3 regions of the Pseudarthrobacter sp. PH31-O2 genome follow, and region 3 is predicted to be linked to each of the others. Evidence: riboswitches for the same ligand, from Rfam matches in the RefSeq annotation. Region 3 holds a riboswitch; each other region holds the start of a gene.
What was found. Region 3 has a riboswitch for thiamine pyrophosphate ahead of thiO (glycine oxidase ThiO). Riboswitches for the same ligand answer to the same signal wherever they lie in the genome.
Positions count from the first base shown of each region.

Region 1: another riboswitch for thiamine pyrophosphate. It lies ahead of QMG72_RS01985 (bifunctional hydroxymethylpyrimidine kinase/phosphomethylpyrimidine kinase); the one in region 3 lies ahead of thiO (glycine oxidase ThiO).
Region 2: another riboswitch for thiamine pyrophosphate. It lies ahead of thiC (phosphomethylpyrimidine synthase ThiC); the one in region 3 lies ahead of thiO (glycine oxidase ThiO).

Region 1 covers NZ_JASIST010000001.1:447,521-454,523, reverse strand. The annotation lists gene rplU (50S ribosomal protein L21) at 1-300, opposite strand, end outside; gene QMG72_RS01985 (bifunctional hydroxymethylpyrimidine kinase/phosphomethylpyrimidine kinase) at 655-2,256, opposite strand; TPP riboswitch at 2,248-2,345, opposite strand; gene QMG72_RS01980 (Rne/Rng family ribonuclease) at 2,450-5,689, opposite strand; gene QMG72_RS01975 (vitamin K epoxide reductase family protein) at 6,161-6,832, shown strand; gene ndk (nucleoside-diphosphate kinase) at 6,934-7,003, opposite strand, start outside.
Region 2 covers NZ_JASIST010000013.1:67,197-74,199, forward strand. The annotation lists gene QMG72_RS16655 (phosphatase PAP2 family protein) at 1-358, shown strand, start outside; gene QMG72_RS16660 (bifunctional lysylphosphatidylglycerol flippase/synthetase MprF) at 405-3,020, shown strand; partial or broken gene thiC (phosphomethylpyrimidine synthase ThiC) at 3,395-5,125, opposite strand; TPP riboswitch at 5,123-5,230, opposite strand; partial or broken gene QMG72_RS16670 (oxidoreductase dimerization domain-containing protein) at 5,585-6,316, opposite strand; gene QMG72_RS16675 (hypothetical protein) at 6,349-6,852, shown strand; partial or broken gene tatC (twin-arginine translocase subunit TatC) at 6,869-7,003, opposite strand, start outside.
Region 3 covers NZ_JASIST010000011.1:121,670-128,672, forward strand. The annotation lists gene QMG72_RS15680 (RNB domain-containing ribonuclease) at 1-586, opposite strand, end outside; gene QMG72_RS15685 (ferritin-like fold-containing protein) at 628-1,299, shown strand; gene thiE (thiamine phosphate synthase) at 1,311-2,030, opposite strand; TPP riboswitch at 2,057-2,188, shown strand; gene thiO (glycine oxidase ThiO) at 2,182-3,573, shown strand; gene thiS (sulfur carrier protein ThiS) at 3,570-3,806, shown strand; gene QMG72_RS15705 (thiazole synthase) at 3,803-4,630, shown strand; gene QMG72_RS15710 (hypothetical protein) at 4,687-4,989, opposite strand; gene QMG72_RS15715 (DUF3107 domain-containing protein) at 5,058-5,282, opposite strand; gene QMG72_RS15720 (TetR/AcrR family transcriptional regulator) at 5,336-6,001, opposite strand; gene moeB (molybdopterin-synthase adenylyltransferase MoeB) at 6,086-7,003, shown strand, end outside.

The sequences.
Region 1 (7,003 bases), on a different contig from region 3:
ACCGGTGATCTTGACCTTGGTCAATTCCTGACGGTGACCCTGGCGCTTTTTGTAACCGGTCTTGTTCTTGAACTTCTGGATGACGATCTTGGGACCGCGAAGGTCCTCAAGGATCTCAGCCGTAACCTTTACCTTGGCCAGGTCCGAAGCAGCAGACATGACCTTGTCACCGTCTACCAGGAGCAGTGCGGGCAACTCAAAGGTGCTGCCGGCTCCACCGGGGACGCGGTTCAGGGTAACGAAGTCTCCAACGGAAACCTTCTCTTGCCGGCCGCCTGCGCGGACAATCGCGTACACCACTGGGGAACTCACTTCTCTCGACGTTTATTACTAGATTTGCGTGCGGAACCTGGGTCCAAAGTTGATGGTCCGGCTCACGCTGTGCCTCTACGCCGGTGGGTTCCCCGGGGGAACCCATGAGCTATCCCGTGGACATTCGCACCTGAAATCAAGTGGAGCGTCCTCAAGGTCATAACCCAAGTGTTGGCGTAAGCACCGAAGATCTAGACTACGCTAATTTTGCCTTCGGCCGCAAATGAGGCTGGTTCCGAAGGGAGGTACGTGCTAGGTGACACCCTGTATGGACAGGACGTTGCCGCAACGACTTCCGGAACCGCGCCTCCCTATCGTACAGGCTCCCTGCTGTCCCGCGGCTCAGGCGTGCACGCGCGGCGCGTCGAAGAAGTCCACTTCGTAGCGGGCGGACTGCCGGAAGGCCACGGTCATGGCGTCCCGTTCGCCGGGTGAGGCCGCCCGGGCTGCGGTGTCGGTGTGGGCGATGGCCTGCCGGGTGGCGTCGGCGAACTCCGGATCGGCGTAGGTGCGCAGCCACGCGGCGTAGGGGTGCGATTGCGGCGCACCCGCGGCGAGGAACCGGTTGTGCAGTGCCTGTCCCACCTCGGCATAGAGCCAGAAGCACGGCAGTACCGCAGCGATCAGCACTCCGTAGCTCCCGGTGACCGAGGCGGCCAGAAGGTGGTCTACGTAGGACTTGGTGACCGGTCCGAGCGTCCGCTCCGCCGTGCGTCCGCGCAGCCAGGTCCGGTGCAGTTCGGCTTCGACGCTGAGGCAATTCTGTGCGGAGCGGGTCCAGAAGAGCTGTTCGTCTTCCGTGGGTGCGATCGCGGCGGCCCGGGAGAGGACCCGCGAATAGCCGTTCAGGTACAGGGCGTCCTGTCCGAGGTAGTACGCGAAGTCCTGCTCCGGCAAGGACCCGTCCGCCAGGGCCGTGATGAAGTCCAGGCCGTAGATGGCCTCGAGGTCGGCAGCAGCGGTTTCCCGCAGTCCACGGGCGAATTCACCCGCGGCAGGGACCCGGTGCAGTTCGCCGCCGCCGGCACCCGTACCGTGATGGGCGGTCTGATGCTGGACATGGTGGAAGTGATGGACCGGGCCGTTGCCGCTGCCGACGTCGAGGTCCGCCGAGGTGCGCAGCGCCCCTTCCAGCCACGGCTTAACTTCCCGCAAGGCGGCCTCCCAGTCCCCGACCCGGGCCTGCACGGTCGCCATCGCCGCGGACAGTGAGCATCCCGTTCCGTGGCTGTTGCTGGTGCGGACCCGCTCCCCCGGTACTACTATGACGTGCCGGGCCAGGACCCCGCAGGTGTTGACGAGCGCGTCCGGGCAGCCGTCGCCGTGCTCGCCGGCTCCGCCCGCAGCGCCGGTGCCGTCGAGGTGGCCGCCCTTCACCAGGACGGTCGTGCCGGTGCCGGCGGCAAGCCGCTTGCCCTGTTCCAGCGCCGCAGCCCAGTTGCCGGCGACGGGTTCGTTGAGCAGAATCGCGAGTTCGGCGAGGTTCGGCGTGATCAGGTCCGCGTAGGGCAGCAGTTCTTGCAGCGCCGATTCGGCGGGCGCCTGCAGCAGCCGGTCACCGCTTGTGGCCACCATCACGGGGTCCAGCACCACAATGGCGGGCCTGACCTTCGCCAGCCAGGTCCGGACGGCGTCGATCACGGCGGCGTCCCCCAGCATCCCGATCTTGACGGCGTCGATCCGGATGTCGGCGCTGACCGCGTCAAGCTGGGCGGTCAGGAAATCTGCCGGCGGGACGTGGATGGCGCTGACGCCGCGTGTGTTCTGTGCGGTCAGGGCGGTGATGGCGGCCATGCCGTAGCCGCCATGCGCGGCAATGCTCTTCAGGTCCGCCTGGATCCCGGCACCGCCGGAGGGGTCCGAGCCTGCGATCGTGAGCACCCGCGGGATCCGGGATGCCGGGGCTGCTGGGACAGCGGGAAGAAACGGGGAGGCGGCGGTCATGGGAGACATCCCTTCGCCGGTGCTAACCGGACAGGTTCAACGGGTCTGGATCTCAGCCGGCTCGATGCGCGGCACCCCGTGTCAGGGACCAAGCCTAGCCGCATCCTTTAACGAAGTCGCGGGCACGGCCCGAACCTGGCGTATTGCTACGCGGCCCGGACCGCACCCGCGGCCTTCCCGAACTTTCTTGGGGTTAGAGTTCCGAGGCCGGAACGCCGACGCCGAGGATAATCGGTTCGTTTGTGGCCGGTTTGGCCGTCGGCGTTGTTGCTGCTGCCGGGGCCTTTGCCTCGTGTACCGAAACGGCAGCCTGCGGCGCCGCCCGGCGCTGCTCTACCGAGGTTTCGTTGGCTGCTCCCTGCGCGCGGCTGGCGCTGCGGTTGCGCCGTCCGCGGCGGGCACGGGAGGCGCCGGCCTCGGGGGCCGCCTCCGTCTGGGAGCCTGGCGCCTGGGCGCGGCCCGGGCCGGTTCCGCCGGCACGCGCCGGAGCCGCCGGTGCAGTCCGGGCTGCGGCCGCCTTCGCAGCCGGTGCAGCGGGATCCGCCGCGGAGACTTCCCCGCTGTCACCCAGCTGGGCGAAAGCCTCGGTCAGCAGGTCCATGGTCAGCGCGGGCGCACCCGACTCGTCGGCATGCTCCACAAACGGCAGTGCGACTTGTTCGCCGCCGAAGGTCAGCACGGCGCCGGGACGTCCGGCAGCCTCCTCCGTTGCGGCCAGCTCGACGGCTGCCTCAACAGCGGCCTGGCGGACCCCGGCGTCGACTCCCGTGGCCGCTTCATCGTCATGCAGATGGGCAGCATGCGCCGCCGCAGCGATATTCGCCAGCGCGTGGCGGGTCGCCTCGGCCTTGGCATGGCGTTCGGCGTCGGTGGGCTCGGGGTGCGCTGCGGCCGGCACCGACTGTTCGTCCGTGCCCTGGCCGCCCCGTCCGCGGCGGCGGCTCTTGCGTTCGGTCCGCGGGGGGGCAGGCTGCTCCGCACGGGGAATGTGATGCTCGGCGGCAACGACGTTGGCGCGGCGGTGCTCCACCGGCTCGTCGTGGGTCACAATGCCGCGGCCGGCGCAGGCCTCGCACTGTTCGCCGAAAACTTCCAGCAGCCCGGTACCCATCCGCTTCCGCGTCATCTGCACGAGGCCCAGCGAAGTCACCTCCGCGACCTGGTGTTTGGTCCGGTCCCGGCCCAGGCACTCCACCATGCGGCGCAGTACCAGGTCCCGGTTCGATTCAAGCACCATGTCGATGAAGTCGATCACGATAATGCCGCCGATGTCGCGGAGCCGGAGCTGCCGGACAACTTCTTCGGCCGCTTCGAGGTTGTTTTTGGTGACGGTTTCCTCAAGGTTGCCGCCGCTGCCGGTGAACTTGCCGGTGTTGACGTCCACCACTGTCATGGCTTCGGTGCGGTCGATTACGAGCGAGCCGCCGGAGGGCAGGAAAACCTTGCGGTCCAGTGCTTTGTGGATCTGCTCGTCGATGCGCCAGGCACCGAAGATGTCCGAGTCCTTGGTCCATTTCTCCAGCCGGCCGACAAGGTCGGGGGCTACGTAGGTGACGTAGGCCTCGATGGTGTCCCACGCTTCCTCACCGGAGACGATCAGCTTGGAGAAGTCCTCGTTGAAGACATCACGGACTACCTTGATGGTCAGATCGGGTTCGCCGTAGAGCAGTTCGGGGGCAAGGATCTTGGTTGAGCTCGACTGGCCCTCGATCCCTTCCCACTGGGCACGGAGCCGGTTGATGTCGTGCGTGAGTTCTTCCTCGGACGCACCCTCCGCGGCGGTGCGCACAATAACGCCCGCATCCTCGGGCAGGCGGTCCTTGAGGATCCGCTTGAGGCGGTTGCGTTCGACGTCGGGCAGCTTGCGCGAGATTCCGGTCATGGAACCGCCGGGTACGTAGACGAGGTAGCGGCCGGGCAGCGAGATCTGGCTTGTGAGGCGGGCGCCCTTGTGCCCGACGGGATCCTTGGTGACCTGGACCAGCACGGAGTCGCCGGACTTCAGCGCGTTCTCGATCCGGCGCTGCTTGCCCTCGAGGTTGACGGACTCCCAATTGACCTCGCCGGCGTACAGCACGGCGTTGCGGCCGCGTCCGATGTCGACGAAGGCGGCTTCCATCGACGGCAGTACGTTCTGGACCTTGCCCAGGTAGACGTTGCCGATCAGGGAATCCTGCTGGGTCTTCGAGACAAAGTGCTCGGCCAGCACGCCGTCCTCGAGGACGCCGATCTGGATTCTGTCATCGCGCTGGCGGACGATCATTTGGCGGTCCACCGATTCGCGCCGGGCCAGGAACTCGGCCTCGGTGATGACGGTGCGGCGGCGTCCGGTATCGCGGGATTCGCGGCGGCGCTGCTTTTTCGCCTCCAGGCGGGTGGAGCCCTTGAGCGAGGTGACACGGTTGTTCACCGGAGCCTCGCTGGCTGTGCGCGGCGCGCGGACGCGCGTCACCGTGTTGGGCGGGTCGTCGTCCTCCCCGCCGGTCAGTTCCAGATCCTGCTCGCCGCGACGGCGGCGGCGACGGCGGCGGGAGGTCACGCCGTCTTCGAGCTGCTCGCCAGTGCCTTCTTCAGCGTCATCCGCGTCGTCGGATTCGTCTTCGGATCCCGGTTCGCTCTCAGCTCCACGGCTGCTGCGGCCGCGGCGACCGCGGCTGCGGCGACGGCGGCGGCTTCCGGCGTCCTCGCTCTCGCCTTCTTCGTCGTCGTCGTCGTCAGCTTCCGCTGCGGCGGCAGCCGGGGCCGGGACAGGGCGGGCCGCGGCGGCCAGGTCGGGTGCCTGGAAGATCATCGAGGTGACCGCTCCCGGCTCCATGAACAGCGAAGCGGCAGCCGAGGCTTCCGCCGGGGCTTCAGCAGCCGGGCTTTCAGCTGCCGGGCTTTCAGCTGCCGGGGCGGCTGGGGCTGCTGCCGGGGCCTCGGCGGCAGTTTCATCCGCGACCGGGCTGGCGGCGGCGGTAACGCCTGCGGTTTCCGTGGCGGCGGCTTCCGGTTCCGCACTGGCGGCCCCGTCAGCTGCGGTCCCTGCGGCCGGGGCCTTGGCCTTGGCGCGGCTGGCGCGGCGACGGACGGGCTTTTCGGCCGGGGCGTCGGCGGCCTCGGCTGCGGCTGTCATTCCGGCAGGGACATCAGAGGGAACGTCCGGGGTCTGTGCCGGGTCCGCAGCAGGAACGGATTCGGCCGGCTCGGCTACCTTGCGGGCGCGGGAGCGGCGGGCGGGGGCCTTGGTTTCGGCGGCCGGAGCGTCCGGCACCTCCGCGGGGACCGCGGTGTCCGCGACGGTCTCCGCGGCGCCTGTACCGCTTTTGGGAAGGGTCTTGCGGCGGGTCCGGACGGGCCGTTTCGGCGGTGACGCGGCCGCTGATTCATCAGCTGCCCCGGCACTTGCGGCCAGCACGTCTTCGTTGCCTGTTACAACCTGGTCATTATCCATATATGGCGACACTCCTGCCCCTGACATGCCGCCACATCCGGCACCCGTTGAGGCAAATATTTGTCAACACCCGCGGGCATTGACAGAAGTCAATTGAATACCCTCAGGTTCGCACCGGCAGTGGGGTGCGGCAGCCCTGGAGAGCCGGCGGAATTGCTCTGAAACCCGTTGATCTACACACCACAACCAGGTGCCGTCCAATGGCATTGCGGGACAGCCTGGATCAGAGGATCCGTGGCTCCCTGCTCATCATTGGCGGTCTTGGGAACAAAATCGCCGGACCGGGACCCGGATGTGGATCGGGTTCCAGCCACGATCATTGTCTCACAGGACACGTCCGAGCAGGCGTAAGCGGGGCATCCGGCCTGCACCGTGGACCGAATCCCCCATGAAGGCAACAGCGTCCGGACTCCCTCCAGGGTCCGGCGATACAATCGGACCAGTTGCATCCAAGCGAAGGACATCCATTCCATGCCCAGCATCTCCAGCGCCACCGACGAGGCAGCCGTGCGGCAGCAACGCCGCGGCACCTCAGCCGACGCACGTCAGCTGCCGCCGATGACCCGCGACCGCCCGTTCGCGTGGCTCCTGCTGATCACCGGCGTCGTTGGCTGGCTGGCCTCCGGGGCCCTGGTACTGGAAAAGCTCGAGGTACTCAAGGATCCGAACCATGTAACAGTCTGCGATGTGAACCCATGGATCTCCTGCGGGCAGGTTATGCAGACCTGGCAGGGTTCGGTGTTCGGCTTCCCCAACATGCTTATGGGGATCGTGGCCTTTGCGGTCATCATCACCACAGCCATGGGAATCCTCTCCGGAGCCGCGTTTGCCCGCTGGTACTGGCTGGGCTTGCAGGCCGGCGTAACCCTTGGCTTCGGTTTTGTGGTCTGGCTTTGGTCGCAGGCGCTGTACTCCATCCATATCCTCTGCCCGTTCTGCATGATCGTCTGGGCCGCCATGATTCCGCTCTTCGTCTGGGTCACAGTCCGCAACGTAACGCACGGCGTGATCAGGCTGCCGGCGGGCCCAACCAGGATCCTGGGCGACTCCGGCTGGGTCCTCACCGCGCTGCTTTACGTCGCCGTGGTTGCCACCATTTTCTTCGCGTTTATCCAGGTCTTCATCGGAACCTCCGGCTACTGAGCCGAAGTACACCGGTTAACCGCCGCGAGGTGACAGCTAAGGCCAATGTTCGAATCGAACATTGGCCTTAGCTGTCACCTCGCGGCTGGGCGGTCAGGACCTTAGAACCAGATCTTGATTTCGCGCTCCGCGGACTCCGCCGAGTCCGAGCCGTGAACGAGGTTCTGCTGG
Region 2 (7,003 bases), on a different contig from region 3:
GCTGATCGCCGAAACGGGCAACAACAGCTTCCCTTCCGGACACACGGCCTTCGCAGTTTCCCTGGCGCTGGCCGCCGTGCTGGTCCTCGCCCACGGAACCGGGCAGCGCCTGACAGTACTTGCCGCAGGCTCCCTTTTCGCAACCGTTGTGGCGTTCTCCCGGATGTACCTCGGGGTGCATTACCTTAGCGACGTCATCGGATCCGTCCTGATCAGCAGTGCGGCGATCCTGGCTTGGCTGCCGGTCTGGAACAAGCTCATCGCGCCGCGCATCTCCGCAATTGGCCTGATTCGCGGATTCGATGCAAAGACGCTGGATCGGCGGCGACGCCACAGGACCAGCAACCATGCGGGATAGCCTCGGGCAATTTCCGTTCCCTCCGCATCTGCTCAAAGGAATTCCCGTGCCAGTGCCGCCGCCGGATCCCGGAACCGTGCCCCACCAAGGGCGTTGGCTGTCCCGGATCGAAATTCTGCGCCGTGCCCCGGTTACAGCGGGTTTTGTCCTGGTCTTTTGGGCCGCCGGAGCTCTGACATCCACCCTCATCACCGGCCCGGCCGGCACCTTGCGTCCCAACGTGGCAGCAACAGCGCACTCACTGCCCGGCCGCTGGTGGGCGCTTCTGAGTTCCGGGCTGTGGGCGCAGAACCTGACCGGGTACCTGCTGGGAAGCGCAGTTGTGCTCGTAGTCGGGCTGGCACTCGAATACCGGATGGGAAGCCTCAGGTTCGCCGTAGCGGCCCTGGGCAGCCAGATACTCGGAATTAGTGCAGCTCTCGCGTTCCTCACGGTTGCACATCAGATCATGGGGACCTGGACTCAGGAAATGAGCGGGCACCTCTTCCTTGGCCCCACTGCACTCATGACCGGGGCCATTATGGCGGGGACGGCGATGATGCCGACCCTGTGGCGGCGGCGGGTCCGCCTCGTCGTCTTCGCCCTGCTGGTACTCCTGGCCCTGTACAGCGGCGGGTTCGCGGACCTGGTCCGCCTCAGCGCCGCAGGTGCCGGGGCGCTCCTGGGCCCGGTCCTGTGTGGGAGGGCGCCCCGTTTCGTCCGCCCCGTCAGCTCCCGGCATGAGGGCCGGGTCCTCATCGCGCTGCTGGTGGCCGTGTCGGCCGTCGGGCCCGTCGTCGCCGGCCTGACGCCGCACGCCGCGGGACCGCTATCGGTGCTGCGTTTCCTGTTCACCAACATTCAGCCCGTGGACCCGGCGACACTCCAAGTCCTGTGCGCCGACCCGGGACAAGCGAAGGAATGCGCCGGCGCAATTTTCATGGCGGTCCTGCCATCTTTTCTCTTACTGATCCTCGCAGACGGTTTACGCCGAGGACGCCGCTTCGCCTGGGCCGCCGCCGTGCTGGTTCAGCTGGGATTGTCCGTGCTGGCCGGAATAACCATCGCAGGGGTGCTGTATCCGGGAGCACCGGGCACCGTGGCGCCCGAAGGGATCGGCGCCATCGAAACTGCCGGGTACACGCACCCTCTCGCGCTGGTGCTGCCGCTACTCCTGCCCGCGGTGCTGACGCTGGTGCTGCTGATCTTCCGCGGGCTTTTTCCGGTGTCGGCCCCTGCCGGAACCTACCGACGGCTCGCGGTCAGCACCGGGAAGACAGCAGCCTTCCTTGCCTCCGTCTACCTGTTGGCCGGAATCCTCCTGGCTCCCAGCATCACACCCGTCCCGGGACCCAGGGAACTGCTCGCAGATATACCGGATAGGTTTCTGCCGCTGGGATACATGCTCGATCTTGCCCCGGCGTTCGTTCCCCAGGGCGCCGCTGCAACCGTTCTCTATGAAGGAGTCGGCATTGTCTTCTGGGCTGTCACCGCAATCATGACCTTAAAAACCTTCCTGCGCCCGGCCCCAACACAGCACCACTCCGGTACCGAACTCGCACGAGGAATACTGAAAGCCAACCACGGTGGCAACTTGTCCTGGATGACGACCTGGCCAGGGAATATGTACTGGTTCTCCTCCACCGGTGAAAGTTTCATCGCCTATCGTGTCATCGCTGGGGTTGCCCTGGCCCTGGGCGGCCCGGTCGGACCCGTGACCCCTCGCCATGCCACGTTCGAGGAGTTCACCCGTTTTTGCAGTGGGCAAGGCTGGACCCCGTGCTTCTACTCCGTCCCCCAGGATCTGCGCGACCACGCCGCGTCCCTGGGCTGGGGCTCAGTGCAGGTCGCCCAGGAAACGATCCTGCCGCTTGATGCGGTGTCCTTTAAAGGAAAGAAATTCCAGGACGTCCGAACCGCGATGAATAACGCCGCCAAAGCCGGGATCAGGGCCGAATGGACCACATACCGGACCGCATCGTTCTCGGTACTGGCACAGATCCAGGAGATCTCGGAAGAATGGGTCGCCGACAAGAAAATGCCCGAAATGGGATTCACCCTCGGAAGCCTGGACGAACTCAACGACCCCGAGGTCCGACTGCTGGTTGCCGTCGGCACTGACCGCATGGTCCACGCCGTCGCCTCTTGGCTGCCCGTCTACAACAACGGCACCATCGAAGGCTGGACCCTGGACTTCATGCGGCGCCGCACCAACGGATTCCGTGCCGGCATCGAATTCCTTATCGCTTCCGCCTCACTCAGCCTCAAAAACGAAGGATACGGGTTCATCAGCCTCTCTGGAGCGCCGCTGGCCCGGCACAACGAACCACCACAGCGCGGACCAGCTTCGGCAAGCAACCAGAGCTCCGGCAGCCTGGACCGGCTCCTCGACCGGCTCGGCGCGACCCTGGAACCTGTCTACGGGTTCAGGTCCCTGCTGGCATTCAAAGCAAAATTCCAGCCCCGCTACGAACCCCTCTACATGCTCTACCCTGACGCAGCCGCACTGCCCGCCATTGCCAACGCCATCACCCGCGCCTACCTCCCCACTGTCAACCTCGCAGAAACCCTAACCCTGGCCCGGCGCCTGCTAAGTGCACCCAAACAACCCCGCACCCGAGTCAGGAGACCGTACCGTCACCCGCCATCCCAGCCCGAAACGCCGGTGAAGAAAAGCGAATAACAACTTGACCCTGCCCATCACGGTCTCGGAGGTTGCCCGCCGCGCCGACGTCAACCCCGGGCTGGTCCGGTCGGAACTCCTTATGCAAGAAATCAGAAACTCCAAAGCCCTACTCACCAGCGGGGCGCATCCAAGGAGACGGACTCAACCGGCGGTTCGCTCAGCGGACGTGAGCTCCTGCGCCAGTAAGACCACCACCTCCGCCCCGAGATTCGTCAATACCGGGCGGATCGCGAACTCATGGTCGAGCAGATCGACGGGACCGACGCCGACTCACAGCCCTCCCCGCCGACCCAGTCGAACAGATCTCTAGTTCCGGATCGGGGCAGGACCGGCGCCGGAGTGCCGGCGCCGCCCGAACCCGCTCCTCGTTCCTAGCTCCCGGGCACGACGGGTTCGGGAAGGTAGACCTTACCGCCGGATTCGCGGAACTCGTCGGATTTAGCGTTCATTCCGGCGATGGCTTCCTGTTCGGACATGCCTCCGAACTGGTCGCGGATGTCCTGGGAGAGCCGCATGGAGCAGAACTTGGGTCCGCACATGGAGCAGAAGTGCGCGGTCTTCGCCGGCTCGGCGGGCAACGTCTCGTCATGGAAGGATTCGGCTGTTTACGGGTCCAGGGAAAGTGCGAACTGGTCCCGCCAGCGGAACTCGAACCGTGCCTTTGACAGGGCGTCGTCGCGACCGTGGGCTCCTGGGTGTCCTTTGGCGAGGTCGGCGGCGTGGGCGGCGATTTTGTAGGTGATGACGCCGGTCTTGACGTCATCCTTGTTCGGCAACCCGAGGTGTTCCTTGGGCGTGACGTAGCAGAGCATTGCGGTGCCGTAGCGGGCGATTTCGGTGGCGCCGATGGCCGAGGTGATGTGGTCATAGCCTGGGGCGATGTCGGTCACCAGCGGGCCGAGGGTGTAGAAGGGGGCGCCGTCGCAGAGTTCCTGCTGTCGCTCGACGTTTTCGCGGACGAGGTGGAAGGGGATGTGCCCGGGGCCTTCGACCATGGCCTGCACGTCGTACTTCCAGGCCCGCTTGGTGAGTTCGGCGAGGGTGTCCAGTTCGGCGAACTGGGCGGCGTCGTTGGCATCCGCGGTCGCGCCGGGCCGCAGGCCATCACCCAGGGAAAAGGCGACGTCGTACTTGGCGAAGATCTCGCACAGTTCGTCGAAGTGTGTGTAGAGGAAGTTCTCCTGGTGGTGGGCCAGGCACCAGCCGGCCATGATCGACCCGCCGCGGGAGACGATACCGGTCACCCGGTTGGCGGTCAGGGGGACGTACCGCAGCAGCACCCCGGCGTGGACGGTCATATAGTCCACGCCCTGCTCGCATTGTTCGATCACGGTGTCCCGATAGATTTCCCAGGTCAGGTCATTGGCCTCACCGTTGACCTTCTCCAGTGCCTGATAGATCGGTACTGTCCCAATCGGGACCGGAGCGTTGCGGATGATCCATTCACGCGTGGTGTGGATGTCATCGCCGGTGGAGAGGTCCATCACGGTGTCGGCGCCCCATCGGGCGGCCCACTGCAGTTTGTCCACTTCCTCAGCGATGGAGGAGGTGACCGCGGAGTTGCCGATGTTGGCGTTGATCTTCACGAGGAAGGCCTTGCCGATGATCATCGGTTCGGATTCGGGGTGGTTGATGTTGTTGGGAATGATGGCCCGACCTGCGGCAACTTCGCCGCGCACCAGCTCAACGTCGCAGTTTTCCCGCACTGCCACAAACCGCATCTCGGGAGTGATGACGCCCTGGCGGGCGTAGCGCATCTGGGTAACGGTCTTACCCTCGAGGGCGCGGCGGGGAACCGGCTGCGCGCCTTTCCATTCAGCAGAAGCCGCACCCCGTCGCACGGCGGATTTACCGTCGTCGAGCAGGTTCCGTTCCCGGCCGCCGTAGGGCTCGGTGTCGCCCCTGGATTCTATCCATTCGGACCGGAACGGCTCCAGGCCGATCACAGGATCGCTTCCGGGCCCGGCCGTCCGGTAGACCGTGAACGGTGGATTCTTCGTCCCGTTCGGAGAGTCCTCCAGGGCAATCTCCGTGACAGGGACCCTAATGCCATTTTCGGGGTCTCGGGCGTACGCGAGCGAATGTGAATTCATGGAGCTCATCAGTGGTTTCCTACTTCCTTCGCCGGCATGACCCGGACAGGTTCAACGGTCGCAGACTGCATCAGCCCGATCTCAGCCCTTGCAAGGGCACCCGTGTGGATGGAAAAATCGTAGCACCCCAGCGTGCCCGTTCTACCGCTCTGGATGATCCCGGGTATCCCCCGGACGGCAGCCATTATCGGAAGCAGGCCCTCCAGCGACGCAGTGCACGCCGAATCACCGGAAGCTGAGACTCCTGTCGGCAGCTGCCGAGGATGATGCGCTCCTCTGGCCAGCCGGCAGTCCTCCGAACGCACAGCATTCGAAATGATGCAGACGCCTGCACTGTTGATCCGTGCCGGGGCAGCGAGGGCGAGAGGGTGCGAGGACGATGTCGGTTACCTGTGAGGACGGAGGTCGGCTGGATCGATGAAGTCGTACTCAACGAGGCCTGCTGCATCCGTGTGGAGGCCTAGCTGGTCACGAGGCGCAGCATGAGAGTTTGGAGACATCGGTGGTGAAGGACTGGGCGGCGATCTTGATTCCTTCGGCCATTGTGAGGTACGCGCTCCATAGGTTCGCCACCTGCTCCACAGTCATTCCCGCTTCCATGATGAAGACCCCGGCCGCGGCCAGGTCACCGGCGTCCTTGGCGACGGCGGTCATTCCCACGATCCGTCCGTTGTCCGCGTCGGCGACAATTTTGATGAAGCCTCGGGTGTCCCTGTTCACCAAGGCTCTGGGGACGTATGCCAGGGGAAGCACCCGGCATACGCACCGGATACCGGCTGCGTCGACCTCACGGCCGGCGTTGTTGAAGGCGTTCTCCCCCACAAGGGAGCCGTGGGCGGCTGCGACGTAGACGAATTCGCGGTGTCCGGTCCCTTCCCCGGCGGCCCAGATCCGTTCGTGGGAGCTGGCTAGGATGTTCTGCAAGAGGATTTCGCCCCGGTGCCCGGTTTTGCCGCCGACCGCGGCCAGGTTCAGTCCGTTCGTGACCGGCCGGCGTCCGGTGGCGACGAGCAGTCTGGCGGCCCGGAATTCCTGCTGCCCACCTGAGACGATCGCGGTCGCGATGATCCCGCCGGTGGCCGGGTCCGTGCGCACCGAGGACACGGCCGCCCGGCGGACGACCCGGATACCTTCGTCGGCGAAGACGCCCATCAGGGCCTGGGAGGCGTCGGGTTCCTCGGCCGAGGCCAGACTCTGCTGCGTCGACAGTATGGAGGGACTCGTCTGCATACATGAGGACGGCAAATTGCGGCATTGACCTCGAAGCCGCCGCCGGTATCCTCGCTGTCGAGGCTTATCACGCCGGAATCATCAGAACCACCCTCTACGCTCGTGATCTGCAGGTACCCGCCCAAGCGATCTCCGACGCCCGGGACAGCCTCGATGGATCAACTGATTTCGATCAGGGTATTGGCACTAAAGACACCGCCAACCTTGTCCCGACCGACGCAAACGGCATCGCTTTCAGCCGCAGCCCGGGGCAGGTCCTGAACATCGCCTACCTCACCGCCAAAGCAGAAAGAGAAGGCGGGTTCTTCCCCAAGGGGGTAAACGGCGAGATCAACCGGAGCGCAGCCAGCGCCTCACCACCCCACACCCATACAGAAACGGATGGACCACGGCAGGCGGGCACCCCGGGGGCTGCCCGCCGGCCGTGGTCGGGGCAGAAAGGCCCATGCGCCGGCGGGCCTCACCGGGCTGATCCGCTTCCCGCCAGGCACATGGTGCGCGGCTGACCCGTTGCACCAAGGGCTAGAGATTCCCCAGTTCGGAGCCGGGCGTTGCCAGGTCCGCGCGGGCTTCGGTCTCCGCGGCAAGCTTGACCGTCCGCCGTTCCCGGCGGCGATCATTGAGCAGGCAGAGCCCGATGGCCGTGAAGAACAACAC
Region 3 (7,003 bases):
CCTTGAGCAGCTCCAGCAGCGGCGCGGCCGTGCCGGCGTCGAGGTCGGCCTGGACACCCCGGTAGCTGAGTTTGGCCCGGCTACGGACTGTGGCACGGCGGACCAGCACTTCCGACACCTCCGCGGTGGTGTCCAGCTCGAATTCCCACACAAAGGCGGCACACCGTTGCCCGGCCAGCAGGCTTCCGGCTTCTTCGCTGATGACTTCCGGGTGCAGCGGGATCCGGCCGTCCGGGGTGTAGTACGTTTGGACGCGACGGCGGGTCTCGGCGTCGAGCGCTCCGCCGGGGACAACAAAGGAGGGGACATCGGCGATCGCATAGAAGACCTTGTATCCCGCGCCGGAACGGTCGATGAAGAGGGCCTGGTCCAGATCGGTGGAAGACGCAGGATCGATGGTCACAAAGTCGATGTGGGTGAAATCCAGCTCCGGCAGTTCGTGTCCGGCGACGGCTTCCTTCGCTTCCCGCAGCGCGTCCTCGGGGAACGGTCCGGGCAGCTCCAGGGTTGTGCGCAACGCGTTGAGTGCCTCGGCAAGGAGGCTCTCCTGCTGGTGGACATTCGGGGTCAAGCGATGCTGGGACACGGAAATCAGAGTAGCTTCATTTGCACTATTAGTCTTGGACCATGAGCAGATTCCCGGCTGATCCCGCCCGCTACAACAGCTTTCTGAGGGATTTGTTCGGCGTGATGGCCTACACCGAACTCTCCGCTTTCGAGCGGCTCTCCTCCGACGCACGGTACGCGCCCACCCTGCACGACCGGGCAGCGCTGGGACGTATCGCCGTGATCGAGTTCCAGCACTACGAACTCGTCAGCTCCAGGCTCGAAGCCATGGGCCTGGACACCGAGGAAGCCATGCTGCCGTTCCAGCCGTCGGTGGACCACTTCCATAAACGCACCCGCCCGGCGGACTGGCACGAGTCCCTCATCAAGGCGTACGTGATCGACACCGTTTCCGCCGACGCCTACCGCGCCATGTCCCGTTATCTCGACGCAGGCACCCGTGCCGTGGTGGAGCAGGTCCAGGCCGGCGACGAAGCGGCAGCGGTGCTGCGGGAACGGCTCCGGGCCGCCCTCGCAGATGACCCGAAGCTGGCGTCGCGGCTGGCACTGTGGGCCCGGCGACTGCTGGGGGAGGTCCTCAACCAGGCGCAGCGGATGAGCTTCGAGCACGCCTTCGCCGACCGGCTGATCGGCGCGGATGAGGACGGGCCGAGGGAGCTTGTCCGAGCCCTGCTGCGGGAACTGGCAGCGAACCACGCACGCCGGATGACGCAGCTCGGCCTTGCCGGCTGAGCAGGCGGGCCTTAGCGTTCCGCGGCGTCGAGGGCGGCAAGCAGGGCCCGGGCTGCGCCCTCGGGATCGGTGGCCTCGGTGATCGCGCGGACCACGACGATCCTGCCGGCGCCCGCGGCCACCACTTGCTCCACATTGCCCAGGTCGATGCCGCCGATCGCGAACCACGGCCGCGCGCCCCAGAGGTTCCCCGCAGCCTCGCTCCCGGCAGTTCTCCGCTGCTGGGCCTCTGACCCGCCGATCGCGTCCGCCGCGTAGCGGACGAGGTCAAGTCCGACGGCGGCGCGGCCCGGCTTTGTGGGGGTGGCCCATACCGGGCCAACACAGAAGTAGGTCAGACCGTTCCGGCCGGAAGTTGCGGCTATCGCGGCGTCCACCTGGGCCGGAGTGTGGGTGGACAGCCCGATAGCGGTGTCCTGGCCGAGGATGTCCCGCGCCGCCCCGAACGGGATGTCCTTTTGCCCGATATGGAACACCGGCGCCCCGGCCAGGGAAGCGAGGTCTGCCCGGTCGTTGACTGCCCAAAGCCGGCCATGACGGCGGGCCGCCTGCTGCAGGACCGCCAGCAGTTCCAGCTCCTCGGCGGCTTCCAGGGATTTGTCGCGCAGCTGGATGATGTCGACGCCGCCAGCAAAGGCCGAGTCCACGAAGTCTGCAAAGTCGCCGCGGTCCCGGCGCGCGTCGGTGCAGAGATAAAGGCGGGCGGTGGTGTGGGCGGCATCCTGGCTCATGTTTCCAGCCTAGTTCCTCTACACTGGGCCAATACCGCGGGAGCCCGCCGCCGTCCACGCCACTGGCGACCGGCAACGGCAGGCTGAGAGGGCGTAGCAGCCGACCGCTTGACCTGATCCGGTTAGTACCGGCGTAGGGAAGGAATCCTCTATGGACGGCACCTTCGTCCCCGGCACGGCCCGTGAAAGCGACGCAACCTCGGCTGCGGCCGCCGCGGATGACCTCAAAAACCCCGAATGTTACGACGTGGCCGTGATTGGCGGCGGCGTTGTTGGCCACGGGATCGCCTGGGCGGTGCGGCGCTCGGGCCGATCTGTCGCGTTGATCGACGACGCCCCCGGAACAGGAGCCAGTTGGGCTGCCGCCGGCATGCTTGCCCCGGTGAGCGAACTGCACTACCAGGAAGAGGCCCTCCTGGAGCTTATGCTGGAATCCTCCCGCCTCTGGCCGGCATTCGCGGCCGGACTGGACGGCGCCGGGGGCGGAACGGGGGGCTCCCGGACGGGCTACCTCACCACGCCGACCCTCGCCGTGGGTGTCGACGCCGCCGACCGCCGGGCGCTCGCGGACCTGCGCACCGCCCAGCAGGCTGCCGGCCTCAGCGTCGAGCCGCTGACCGTCCGTGCGGCACGAAGGCGAGAGCCGCTGCTGAGTCCGGGCATCTCCTGCGCCTTCGATATTCCCGCCGACCACCAGGTGGACCCGCGCCTGCTGCTGGCCCGGATCAGGGAACTGCTGCGCACCGACAGCCGCTCCACCACCATCGCCAGGCGTGCCGGCGGGCTGTTCTGGGAGCAGGGTCGGGTGGCTGGCGCCAGCCTCATCGGCGGCGGTTCCATCCGGGCCAAGGACACCATTGTGGCCAACGGCCTTGGCGCCGCCACACTTGAGGGGCTGCCCGCGGGGCTTGAGTTTCCCCTGCGGCCGGTCCACGGGGACATCCTCCGGCTCCGCGTCCCGGCGAAACTACGGCCGCTGCTCACCGCCACGGTGCGCGGGCTGGTGCGCGGGGTGCCGGTCTACATCGTGCCCCGGCAGGACGGCACTGTGGTGATCGGCGCCACCCAGCGCGAAGACGCGCTCGGCGACGACAACCCGGATGCTGCCACCCAAGCTGGTGTCCCGGGCCGGGCGGTGTCCGCCGGCGGTGTTTACCAGCTGCTGCGTGATGCCCAGCAGCTGGTCCCCGCCGTCGCCGAACTGGAATTGCTGGAGGCCACTGCCCGGGCCCGGCCGGGGACCCCGGACAACGCGCCGCTGCTGGGCCGGGTGGCGGCGCGGGGGCGTCCGGGGGAAATTGCCGGTTTGATGATAGCGACCGGCTTTTTCCGGCACGGCATCCTGCTCACACCCGCCGCCGCGAGGATCTGCTGTGAGTTGCTGGACGGAACCGTGGATTCCCGTTGGAAGCACTTCCGCCCGGACAGGTTCGCCACCGGCAGTCAAACCAGCAGACCGGCCGCAGCCGGCGCCCGGAGGCCGTCCCCGAAGATCATCACCCATCCGAACACCCACCCTGAAGAAAACAAGGAAGCGGTATGAACATCACCCTGAACGGAACCGGGCACTTTCTCCCGGACGGCGCCTCGGTCAGCCAGCTGGTCAGCCAGGTTACCGGCCGGCCGCTGGCGCCCAACGGCCACTCAGTCGACGGCGGGAAACTCGGGGTCGCCGTCGCCCGCAACGCGGACGTGGTCCCGCGCAGCCAGTGGTACACCACAGCGCTCGTCGACGGTGACGACCTCGAACTGGTCACGGCGGTGCAGGGAGGATGAGCGGCAGGGAGGACACCACACTCGCCGGGGCGCCGGGAATTTCACCGGCCGCCGCGGACCCGTTCACGGTCGACGGTGTACAGCTGGGGTCCCGGCTGATTATGGGAACCGGCGGGGCGCCTAGCCTTGACGGTCTGGGTGCCGCGCTGCTGGCGTCCGGCACCGAACTGACCACCGTGGCGATGCGGCGCTATTCGCCGGCAGAATCGGGGTCGTTGTTCCAGCTGCTGTTGGACCACAACATCCGGGTGCTGCCGAACACCGCGGGCTGCTTCACCGCCAGGGATGCCGTCCTCACTGCCGAGCTGGCACGGGAAGCCCTCGAAACGGACTGGGTAAAGCTGGAAGTCATTGCGGACGAGCACACCCTGCTGCCGGATGCGGTGGAGCTCGTCGAGGCCACCGAGCAGCTTGTGGGCCGCGGGTTCAAGGTCTTTGCCTATACCAACGACGACCCGGTGCTGGCGCTGCGGCTGGAAAACCTCGGCGCCGCTGCCGTGATGCCCCTCGGCGCGCCGATTGGCACCGGCCTGGGCATCTTGAACCCGCATAACATCGAACTGATCGTCGCCCGTGCCTCCGTGCCCGTGGTCCTTGACGCCGGGATAGGGACCGCCTCCGATGCAACCCTGGCCATGGAGCTTGGCTGCGACGCCGTGCTGCTGGCCACGGCGGTGACCCGGGCACAAAATCCGGCTCTGATGGGCGAGGCGTTTAGACACGCGGTGATCGCCGGACGGCTGGCCAAACGCAGCGGCAGGATCCCGCGGCGGGAGCACGCGCTGGCATCATCGGCCATGGAAGGCCGTGCCGAGTTCCTCTAGGTGCGTCGGGCGGGTCCCGGGGCGGAACCCGGCCCAGCCGACGTGCCGGGACCTCGCTAGTAGCGCAGGATTGCGGTCAGCCTGGCAGTATCGCGGCTGGTGCGGTTTCGACCCAGGTACAGCACGGACGCCGTGGCGGCGGCTGCGCCCAGCAGGATGGGCAGTATCCACGGAATCCAGCTCAGTCCCGACTGATAGCCCAGCCCCGCGGCGCTAAAAAGAATCCAGCTCAGCATCCCCACCGTGAGAGATGCCCCGGCGGGCACCGAGATGCCGTACTTGGCGTGCCGCTTGTCATTGGCCCACACGACAAAACCAGCAGCGACGGTCACCAGGACCACCACAATCAGGGACAGCATGTTCGGACTCCTTGCGGGTTGGGTCTGGGGCCGGGCAGCACGGCGCTGCCCGGCGTCACAGCTGGTGCCTAGACCGCGCCGAAACCTACGCGGCGCACTTCCTCGGCGCCGATCTCGACATAGCCCAGGACGTTCGCGGGAATGATGATCAGGCGGCCTTTTTCGTCAGTCAGGCGCAGCTCCGTGCCCTTCGCGATTGCTTCGCCGACCACCTTGGCTACGGCGTCGGCTTCCTGCGCCGATTCCAGGACAATTTCGCGGCCGATGTTCTGAATGCCGATCTTTACTTCCACAGCAAGGCCTCCCAGCCAATCAAAGTTCTTAGGGTGTTATGTCTATTTGTAGCCTAGGTTTCCTTGGGGAAGCGGGAGATTCCGCGCCAAGCTAAACGGTAGATCAGATCGCTTGCCACATCGAGGTCGAGGTTACCGTCAGTTTCCAGCCAGTAGCGGGCGCTCACCTGCGCCAGCCCGGCCAGTCCCCGGCCCAGCAGTTGGGCCTCCAGCTCCGGCAGCTTGGTGTCCTCGGCGATGACCTGCCCAACGGCGTCGGCAAAAGTCTTGTTAAAAGCCTCCAGCCGGGCGCTGACGTCGACGTCATTGACCAGGTCGGATTCGAAGACAAGACGGTGGGCCTGGTCATCGCTGGCGATGAAGCGGAAGTAGGCCCGCATCACAGCCTGGACGCGCTCGTCGTTATCCGTCGTGGAATTCAGGGCACCCAGCAGCAGCCCGATCAGGATGCTCAGCTGGCTGTCCAGGAGGGCCAGATACAACTCACGTTTGGACGGGAAGTGCTGGTACAACACGGGCTTACTGACATGGGCAGTCTCCGCAATCTCGTCCATCGCGGCGCCGTGGTACCCGTTGGCGACAAAGACTTCCTGGGCCGCCGCGAGCAGCTGCGCCCGGCGTTCGTCACGGGGAAGCCGCGCCGATCGCGATCCGCTGCGGGCCGGGACGTTGGGGGACTTTCCGGCCTGCCCCTGCTCAACGGGTGCCTGGTGAACCACTGTAGGCCTACTTTCGCTTGCTGTTACGACTACTTTACGTGCCAGTAATATGACCTGGCGGCATCTTCGGGCATAGATTGAAGTATGGCCTCCCAGTTGACCTCCAATGCAGCCCCCGCCACACCGGCAACAGCGTCCGGAGTGCCGGGGCCGCTGGTGGAAGCGGCCGAAGGCCTGAGCCCCGAGGAGGTGGAGCGTTACTCCCGGCACCTGATCATTCCGGAAATCGGGGTGACCGGTCAGCGCCGCCTGAAGAATGCCAGGGTCCTTGTGATCGGCGCCGGCGGGCTCGGTTCCCCCGCGTTGCTCTACCTGGCCGCGGCGGGCGTGGGCACGCTGGGTATCGTCGACGACGACACGGTCGATCTGAGCAACCTCCAGCGTCAGGTGATCCACGGCGCAGCGGATGTAGGACGGCCCAAGACCGAGTCCGCCCGCGACGCCATTGCCGCCCTGAACCCATTGGTGGAGGTACGGCTGCACCAGCTCCGGCTCGATGCGTCCAACGCGCTGGAACTTTTCGCCGGCTACGACCTGATCCTCGACGGCGCCGACAACTTCGAAACCCGCTACCTCGTCAACGATGCTGCAGCGATCCTCGGCAAGCCCTACGTCTGGGGTTCGATTTTCCGCTTCGACGGGCAGGTCAGCGTCTTCTGGGAACAGCATGGCCCCACCTACCGGGACCTGTACCCTGAAGCGCCGCCTGCAGGATCAGTGCCGTCCTGCGGAGAGGGCGGCGTATTTGGGATGCTGTGCGCCGCCGTCGGCGCGCTTATGGTGACGGAGGCCGTCAAGCTGATTACGGGCGTCGGGCGCTCCCTGCTGGGCCGGGTGGCGCTCTTCGACGCCCTGGGCGGCAGCTGGCGCGAAATCAAAGTCTCCCGCGATCCGGAGGCAGAGCGGATTACCGCGCTGACCGACTATGAAGCTTTTTGCGGTATTCCGCCGGCTGCGGACGCCGGCACCGAACACACCGTGACGGCCGCGCAACTGGCAACG